One region of the Ureibacillus sp. FSL W8-0352 genome, then DNA from elsewhere that is predicted to be linked to it. Evidence: riboswitches for the same ligand, from Rfam matches in the RefSeq annotation. Region 1 holds a riboswitch; each other region holds the start of a gene.
What was found. Region 1 has a riboswitch for cobalamin ahead of NST98_RS13740 (ABC transporter substrate-binding protein). Riboswitches for the same ligand answer to the same signal wherever they lie in the genome.
Positions count from the first base shown of each region.

Region 2: it holds a riboswitch for cobalamin, as region 1 does, so the genes downstream of both, NST98_RS10255 ((2Fe-2S) ferredoxin domain-containing protein) here and NST98_RS13740 (ABC transporter substrate-binding protein) in region 1, are expected to answer to the same signal.
Region 3: it holds a riboswitch for cobalamin, as region 1 does, so the genes downstream of both, NST98_RS07570 (MATE family efflux transporter) here and NST98_RS13740 (ABC transporter substrate-binding protein) in region 1, are expected to answer to the same signal.

Region 1 covers NZ_JBBOQT010000001.1:2,723,968-2,727,127, forward strand. The annotation lists gene NST98_RS13735 (LysE family translocator) at 1-590, opposite strand, end outside; cobalamin riboswitch at 741-940, shown strand; gene NST98_RS13740 (ABC transporter substrate-binding protein) at 1,091-2,065, shown strand; gene NST98_RS13745 (FecCD family ABC transporter permease) at 2,031-3,095, shown strand; gene NST98_RS13750 (ABC transporter ATP-binding protein) at 3,096-3,160, shown strand, end outside.
Region 2 covers NZ_JBBOQT010000001.1:2,004,943-2,008,102, reverse strand. The annotation lists partial or broken gene NST98_RS17320 (transposase) at 1-1,040, shown strand, start outside; gene rraA (ribonuclease E activity regulator RraA) at 1,095-1,580, shown strand; cobalamin riboswitch at 1,640-1,831, shown strand; gene NST98_RS10255 ((2Fe-2S) ferredoxin domain-containing protein) at 1,957-2,355, shown strand; partial or broken gene NST98_RS10250 (energy-coupling factor ABC transporter permease) at 2,352-3,090, shown strand; gene NST98_RS10245 (energy-coupling factor ABC transporter substrate-binding protein) at 3,092-3,160, shown strand, end outside.
Region 3 covers NZ_JBBOQT010000001.1:1,469,301-1,472,460, reverse strand. The annotation lists gene rarD (EamA family transporter RarD) at 1-233, shown strand, start outside; gene ytaF (sporulation membrane protein YtaF) at 364-999, opposite strand; cobalamin riboswitch at 1,215-1,409, shown strand; gene NST98_RS07570 (MATE family efflux transporter) at 1,604-2,929, shown strand; gene NST98_RS07565 (ISL3 family transposase) at 3,089-3,160, shown strand, end outside.

The DNA.
Region 1 (3,160 bases):
ATCAAGATGGCACCAGTAATTCCTTCGATAACTTTTTGAGTGCGAGCATTTTTTATAAATGCACTAATATGATCGATTAAATAAATATAGAAAATGAACCACAGGGCCGTAAGAATGGTATAAGTAATTCCCATAATAAGGAACGGCATAAATGTATCGCTACTAGTATTTACAAATTGAGGGAAGAAGGTTAAGAAAAATAGTGCAACTTTAGGGTTTAATATATTAGTTAAAAATCCTTGTTTGAAACAAGATGTATTACTCAATGTACCTTCTTGCACAAATTCTACCTCTACTTCATCTTTCTTTTTTCTCAAAGACCAAAAAGTTTTAATTCCAAGATAAATTAAGTAAATGGCTCCAACATACTTAAAAATAGAAAATAAAAAGGCTGATTTTACAATGAGCGCAGATAATCCTAATATCGCGGCAGTAGTGTGAATTAGCAGGGCACAACAAGTACCTAAAGCAGTTTTCATTCCGCCAAATTTGCCACGAGTAACAGTGTTTTTAGTGACGATGGCAAAATCAGGGCCAGGTAAAAGGATTAACAAAACACACATCAACACAAATAGAAAAAAGTTTTCCATCATTTCATTCCTTTCGAACACGAAATTTCAGAATATTTATTGTTAAATTGTATTCAGTATTAGTGTTTTTTTCAATGGCCAGGAGCAAGATAAAAAACAATTATTTTACAAGGTACGGTTATTCTACTATAATGGCACTAGAACGAATAATTGAATAACAAACAAATAGGTTTCTTAAATGTAAATTCATTACATTTAAGACTAAGAGGGAAGTTGGTGAAAATCCAACACGGTCCCGCCACTGTAATCGGGTAGGAATGTTACGATTATCCACTGTGTTTTTAACATGGGAAGGAGTAACAAACCGATGATCCGTAAGTCAGGAGACCTGCCTATTTGTATTTTAAACATCCTTCGAGGAAAGGGATGTTTAAAGAGCAGATACCAATTGAATGTATATGTGTCATTATGCATATGGTTAGAGTATACATATCTGCCTTTACAACGCTTTCCAAGAGGGGGAAGCGTTTTTTATTTTTTATAAAAGGAGGAGACGAAAGATGTTAAAAATGAATCGAGCAATACTTCTAGCATTAGTTTTATTATTAACCATCCCATTCATTGCTGGTTGTGCTAGCAATGAAACAAATGATAACACCCAGGAAACGGTGACAAAAGAAAACGAATCGAAGAATGCTACTTTCCCAGTTACATTTACTGATGATGCAGGCAGGGAAATTACGATTGAAGAAGAACCAGAAACAATCGTTTCCATTCAAACAAGTAATACGGAAATTGCCTTTGCTCTTGGACTAGGCGACAAAATTATCGGTGTTTCAGATTATTGTAATTACCCGGCTGAAACAGAAAATATTACAAAGGTGGGAGGACAGGACATTAATGTGGAGCTAGTTCTATCTCTACTTCCAGATATAGCATTAGTGACAGATTATCATTACAAAGCTCATCCGACGGTATTAAAACAATTTGAAGAGGCGGGTATTCAAACCATCGTCGTTGGTAGTGCAGCATCTTTTGAAGATGTTTATGAAAACATTGAAATGATAGGTTTAGCCACTGGAACAAAAGATAAAGCTTTAGAGATTATTGCTGATATGAAAAAACGTCATGAAGCCATTAAAGAGAAAGCGAAAGCCATTGCAGATAAAAAAAGAGTTTGGGTTGAAGTATCACCAGAACCAGATATTTTTACGACTGGAAAAAATACATTTATGCATGAAATGTTAGAATCCATCCAAGCCATTAACGTAGCAGGTGATCAAGTAGGATGGGTAAAGATGAATGAGGAAGAAATAGTAAAATTAAACCCGGATGTGATTATAACGACATACGGCTATTATATAGAGAATCCAAAGGAACAAGTACTTGCTCGTGATGGTTGGCAAGCGGTTCCTGCGGTAAAAAATGGCGAAGTTTACGATGTGGACAGCGATACAGTAACAAGACCAGGCCCTCGTTTAATTGAAGGAGTCGAGACCCTTGCGAAACTTATTTATCCTGAAATTTTTGAATAATAAAATTGGTTGGATTTATGTAGGGAGTGGTATTCTTTTTGCCGCGGCAATCATTTTAGGTTTATTTATAAGCAGTGTACCCGTTGCTGTGGAAAAAATTATCCAAATAATATTTGAGAAAACCCTCCATATCACTTGGATGGAAGTACCAAAAAATGAGGAAATGATTATTTGGAATATTCGATTGCCGAGAGTCATCCTTGCCTTTTGTGTTGGGGCATCCCTATCGCTAGCGGGGGCTGCTTTCCAAGGCCTTTTACGAAATCCATTAGCAGATCCATATACAATTGGTGTATCATCAGGCGCCTCTTTAGGAGCAGTGTTAGTTATATTTTTCCAAGTTACCATAATAGGATTAGGAAATTTTACGCTTCCAATCGTCGCAATTGTAAGTGGTTTTATCACTTTATTAATTGTATTTGGGTTGGTAAGGCTAAGCAGTAGAAGTTTAGCAATCGAAACGATTGTGCTTGCAGGTATTATCGTCAGTTCCTTTATCAGTGCCATTGTCTCTCTAATCATTTCATTGGGAGATCGAGATGCAATGACCCAAATTCTTTATTGGTTATATGGGAGCGTTGGAATGAGAGGTTGGGAATACATACAACTCATCATCCCGTTTATGATATTGGGGACATTCATTTTGTTAATTCATTCTCGAGAATTAAATGCCTTTGCACTTGGTGAAGAGGCTGCAGATCATATTGGTGTCAATGTCAAAAGAGGCAAGACTATGATATTAATTGGTGCATCGTTATTAACTGGAGCATCGGTTGCTGTTTCTGGTTCCATTGGTTTTGTTGGTCTCGTCATCCCTCATCTTGTACGACTCCTTGTTGGACCAAATCATCGACATGTATTACCGTTGTCATTTATCATTGGTGGTACTTTTCTAATGTTTGCGGATTTGCTGGCTCGAATTGTTATTGCACCGCGAGAATTGCCAATTGGAGTTATAACAGCGATTATCGGTGCACCGGTATTTGCGTTTCTGCTAATAAGAGAAAAGATTGGAAGGGGGCAAAAATAGATGCTAAAGATTCAAAATGTGACGGGTGGATATAGCAATAACCCGATCCTAAGAAATATTGATAT
Region 2 (3,160 bases), 720 kb from region 1:
TTTCGATCCGTTCGGTTTACCTGTAAACAAATCCAGCAACACGCCACATATCGCTGGTTTTTAGGTATTTCCCCCACCGATAAAGTCCCTTGCCACTCCAGCGTTTCCAAGTTTCTTCGCCATCGGGTCGATCCCGGTGTATGGGAAGCGTTATTGGATCATGTCCTTCAACGGATTCAAGAAGATGGGTTCTTGTCTCCAGAGACATGGGCAACGGATGAAACAGAGTTAAAAGCGAACGCCAATAGACTGAAACGCATCCAAGTGATTCAGACGATGGTGGAGAAAGAAGACGAGGACGTGTTACAACTGGTCAATGAAAAACGACAACAGCATGGAAAAAAACGTTAGCTCCCAAAGCAGAGAAGCTGGTAACCAAAAAGATGATCTGTAGCGTCACAGATCCAGATGCTGGGCTATCGGTCAAACATGATCCGCGTGGTCTCTTTGCGTTCCACGATCATCGAATCGTTGACACCTTGCATAATTTTATTTTGGATGCTTACGTGACTGCCGCCACCGTGCCTGGTCATCGTATTTTGATGGAGCGAATCGAGCGTGTTCAACATCGAGTAGGATATTCTCCTAAAGAAATCGTGTTAGACGCTGGCTATTATAACGCCCGACTAGCAAGAGAATTAGAGAAAAAAGGGATTTTGGCGTATATGTCGTATCGACGTTTTCATCGAAAGGAACATCCCGATTGTCGTTCCGTAAAGTTCCAGCAAGTCACAGACGATGTGTATGCGTGTCCCTGTGGCGTAAAGTTCACGTATTCCACGTCCACCCGTTCTGGATATCATGAGTACAAACCAGCAGTAAAAGGAAGTTGTGTGGGATGTCCTGCCGCAAAAGGCGCAAAGGATCGTGTATTTCGAGTTTCCGTTCATCAAGATATCTACGAACGAATGCGGAAACAACGATTATCGATGAGAGGAAAAGTGTTGCGATCGGTACGTCCATCGACGATTGAGCGAAGTTTCGCCGAAAGCAAAGAACTCCACGGTCTTCGTTTAACACGATACCGTGGAGTCCAGCAGAAGGAGTTTTGACAAAGGATGTCAAATATAAGACATGGCAAGGAGGAGATTGTGATGAAAACAGCTGATTTATGCGATGAATTTTTAAGTGAATTGCAAGTATGCCAGCTGCCGATGCAATCTTACGGCGGCAAAGCGGAATTTTCCGGACCGATCGCGACGGTCGATGTATTTGAAGATAATGTGCTCGTTCGTGAGGCGCTCGAAACTGTTCCAGCGGGCACCGTATTGGTCGTAGACGGAAAAGGTTCGCGAAATTGCGCGCTGCTCGGAGACCGTCTTGCCCAGATCGCTTGTGAGCGCGGGCTTGCCGGGGTGATTATTCACGGATGCATTCGCGATTCCGCAGAAATCGCCAATATGCCGCTTGGGGTGATGGCGATTGGCACTTGCCCGGTGAAAAGCAAAAAAGAAGGAAAGGGAAAACGGGACATTGCGCTCGAATTTGGCGACGTTCGTTGGGAGCCAGGCGCCTATGTGTACGCTGATCAAGACGGGATTGTATTGGCGAAAACGGACTTATTGAAAAAAAGTGGTTGACGATGTTTGAAAATTTGTACTACTATGAATAACAGAAATGTTCTTTGAAAAATCGACATTATATGCCAAACAAATAAGGTGCCTTTCTCATTAGAGAATAGGCTTAAAAGGGAAGTACGGTGAAAATCCGTCACGGTACCCGCCACTGTGATGGGGAGCTTTGTTGCATCATGTCACTGAAGGAAACTTCGGGAAGGCGCAATAAAGCGATGATCCTAAGTCAGGAGACCTGCCTTATTTGTTCGGACGGATACCTACGGGATTATAGGTAGACGTGCGGGAGAATGGTATACTTTTTTTTCTATATTTGTATGCATTTTTCTGCACCTCTGCGTATAGAGGTGCTTTTTATTTTGCAAAAAAGGAGAGACTCAACATGACAACATGGAACTTAATCGGAATGAAACATCATGTGCTGATTTGCAATGGAGGCAGCTGCATGCGTAAAGGGGGAGAAGAAGTAACGCTTGCCATCCGCGAAGAAATCGCGATGCTGGAGTTAGATGGCATTGTACATACGACGCGGACTCGCTGCAATGGCCGTTGCCAAGACGCGTGTGTAGTCATCGTTTACCCTGAAGGCGTATGGTACAACGGTGTGACGCCGGAAAAAGCAAGGGAGCTTGTGCGAAGGCATTTGCGAGATGGGGAATGGTTGGAAGAAACGATAACGTACCGTTATGAAGAGAAGCAAGGATTGATGATGTCAAAACAATCAAACGCCCCTCTAGGAATCTCGAAATTATGTAAAGCAACGGGAGGAACGAAAGCATGAAAAAATGGAAAGTCGCCCTTTTCCTTTGCGGTTTAGTCGTCTATTTTACGTTTACCGGCAGCACATCGGCATTTGCGATGCATATTATGGAAGGATTTTTGCCTGTTGGATGGGCGATTTTTTGGTGGCTTGTTTTTTTGCCATTTTTGATCATCGGTATGCGTTCACTAATTCGGATTACACGCGAGCATCCGGAACTAAAGCTGCTCATTGCGCTGTCCGGGGCATTTACGTTTGTGCTGTCCGCCTTAAAAATTCCATCCGTTACTGGGAGCAGCTCACATCCAACGGGGGTAGGACTCGGTGCGGTGCTGTTTGGCCCATGGACGATGGTAGTGATGGGAAGCATTTTATTGCTGTTTCAAGCGTTATTGCTGGCACATGGCGGATTGACGACATTAGGGGCAAATGCCATGTCCATGGCACGTCGGCCCGCTTGTGGCTTACGGCATTTATCGTTTTAGAAAAAAATAGAATATATCGCGACGCTGGACGATTTTTTTCGCTGCATTTTTCTCTGATTTGGCCACATATGTTGTCACCTCATTGCAATTAGCGCTGGCGTTCCCGGATGCGACAGGTGGGGTTTTCGCTTCGTTTGCCAAATTTGCCGGCATTTTTGCTATCACGCAAATACCACTGGCGATTACAGAAGGGCTGCTTACGGTCGTCGTTTGGAATTTCTTAACCACTTACAGTAGCGGCGAACTAAATCAGTTAGAGAGGGGAGTGTAATATGAAGCGAAGTCTTTTTCTTCTTGCTATTGCTGTTTTACTGGTAGTAGCGCCGTTATTGTTCATTCAT
Region 3 (3,160 bases), 1.3 Mb from region 1:
GTATGGGGGCGCAAAAGATTCCACTTTATATGGTCGGGTTCATACAATATATTGCCCCAACCATTAGTTTAATTCTTGGCGTACTTATGTTTGGAGAGTCATTTACAATAGATCATGCCATCACTTTTGCATGTATCTGGCTAGCCATAGCTATTTTTACTTTCCCAACTATTCGTCAAATCATAAAAAAACGAAAAGAACCAACAGGAGATCCAAATGTAGGCGGCATTTAGAAAAGATTGTTGTGTATCCTTATTTCATTAATGAAGTTCAATACAAATACGATTCTTAGAACGAAATTAAACCCTTTCTCGAATGGTCAAGAAGGGGTTTTTTTATCTTATAAAATGTTTCGTATATTTCCTATAAAAAGCTCGCAAGCCCAAGCGATATCAATATAAATGGTGGTAAGAATGCCACTTGCTGAACCCACTTTTTTTGCGACAAAAACACCCCTAATTTAATACCAATGGAAACACACAATCCACTCATAATGGCAACGAATATGGCACATATAAGGGGTGGATAGCCGAGCATCGCAGCACCAAGTCCAGTACTAAAAGCATCTAATGATAGGGCCAAACCAAGTAAAAAGGCTTCTTTTTTTGAAATAACACCCGAGTTATCTAAATCCGCTTCTTGTGGTTCTTTTAAAATGGTAATAATGATCCCTAATTTTTGCAGATGAATTTTCCATTGTTTTTCTTGTGGAATACTTTTATTTATTGGAGCATTGTCAGGTGATCTCTTCTTAGAGCGGATGACATTCACTAAATTAAATAGCCCGATGGAAATTAATATGAATCCTCCAATTATTTTTGCAGTCTCAGGAGTTAAGTACGAACTTAATACATTTCCAATAGTCATGGATGCTAAAACCATGATTCCAGAACAAAACATGATGATGAATATTGCTATGAATGGAACGCGAATACGACTTAATCCATAAGAAATTCCGAGGCCAAAACTATCCAAACTTACAGCAACCGTTAATACGATTAATCCAATAAAAAAAGCAAGACTATTTTCTCCTCTAATTAGTGATTAAGCTTATTGTATGAATGTTTATGGGAGATGTGAGGAAGTTCTTGTATTACATTTTGTTCTCTTTTTTATCGTAAGATTAGGGGCCTGTAGAAATATTATTACTACCCTCATCGATTCCTAACAAAGATTGTAGACATTTGTGTTTTTTTGTATTATAATAAATGAAACTTAATATTGCTTATTTAGGTGTTATATGGATTAATTCCAATGATATAACTTAAAAGGGAAGTTTGGTGAAATTCCAACACGGTACCCGCCACTGTAATACAGAGCAACTTGCATGATGTCACTACTTTTAATAGTGGGAAGACGCAAAGAGCGATGATGTTAGTCAGGAGACCTGCCTATAATAAGAAAACACACAAAACCCACGGGATATGGAGAGGAGTGTTTACGGAAAGTATATCTGTTAATGAAACTTAAAATAATATATCTTTTGTGGGCATTTGAACCAATGTGGTTTAAATAGCCTTTTTTATTGCCTTTTTCTTAAAGCGATTTTCTTGAATTCCAAAAGCAGTTACAAATGACCAATATTATGTGTGTGGGGGGAACTATGAAATTTAAAGAATATCTACTGTTAGCCATCCCTTTTATGATTTCAACGGTTACCCAGCCACTACTTGGAGCAGTAGATACCGCTGTAGTTGGCAGACTTGAAAATGCATCATATCTTGGCGGAGTAGCAATTGGAACAGTCATTTTTAACACAATGTATTGGCTATTTGGATTTTTAAGAGTGAGTACATCCGGTTTTTCGGCACAATCGTTGGGAAGTCGAAAAGAAAAAGACCGATACGATGCTTTTATTCGCCCCTTCGCAATGGCACTTATTTTGAGTATTCTCTTTATTACATTTCAATCAGCCATAAAAAACATAGCACTCTTAATTTATCAACCCTCACCAGAAGTGGCCATTCATGCAACAACCTATTTTAATATATTAATTTGGGGAGCGCCCTTTGTGCTAATAGGTTATGTGAACTTAGGATGGCTCATGGGACGGAAACATGTTAAAGAGACTTTATTTTTACAAATATCTATGAATCTCATAAATATAATTTTAGATATTGTATTCGTCTTTGCCTTTGAAATGTCTATTGCAGGAGTGGCCTATGCAACGTTAATTGCTCAGGCGTATGGGTTTATTCTTGGAATCTATTTTGTATTGAATAAATTAAGTTTAACGAGAATATTCCAATTAAGAAACACACTATTAGATAAGGTAACCTTTAAAAAAATAATAGGGGTCAATGCGGACCTTTTTATTCGAACGGTTTGTCTTTTAGTCATGACCAATATGTTTATTGCAAAAGGCGCGGAATTTGGAACAGTAGTACTCGCGGCAAATGCTGTGCTTTTCCAAATCCACTATATCATTTGCTATTTGTATGACGGTTTAGCCAATGCCTCTAGTGTGTTTGCAGGGAAATATGCTGGAGAGAAAAATGACAAAGCCTTTAGTGAAATGCTATCTATATCGAATGTTTGTATCGTTGTACTGAGCATCATCATCTCATTGAATCTCATCTTTTTTAAGGAACCAATCCTATCTGCATTTACGGATATTGAAAGTGTGCTTGGGACGAGTCATGACTATTATGTCTGGCTTATAATACTACCTTTTGCCATCGGAATTGGACTTGTTTACTATGGAATATTTACTGGGTGTACATACACTGGACCGATAAGAAATTCAATGATTCTATCTCTAATTGTATTTCTAATAGCATATTATTTCTTTATCCCAAACTATGAAAATCATGGATTATGGTTAGCTTTTATCTTTTTTTGCCTCGGTCGAAGCGTATTTCTTATTCTCTATTTAAAACAGCTTATCAACAATATCTTTCTCAAGAGAACAGGGGAAAAATGGACGTGACAAGATGAAAATTTCTGTATTTAAAAGATTTGGCTCTATAATATTTGGTGTTGGTGAGTATAAACCAGCACCAATTTTTTTGAACAAAAAAATGAGACAGTGACAAAACTCTGGTAAAATGTAATCGCCAAAACACATTTTCCAAAGGAGTTGTGTCACATGTCTCACCATCATTCTATACGAAACCTACTCAATATAAAAGACAAAAATATCACATTTGATGAAAATTTT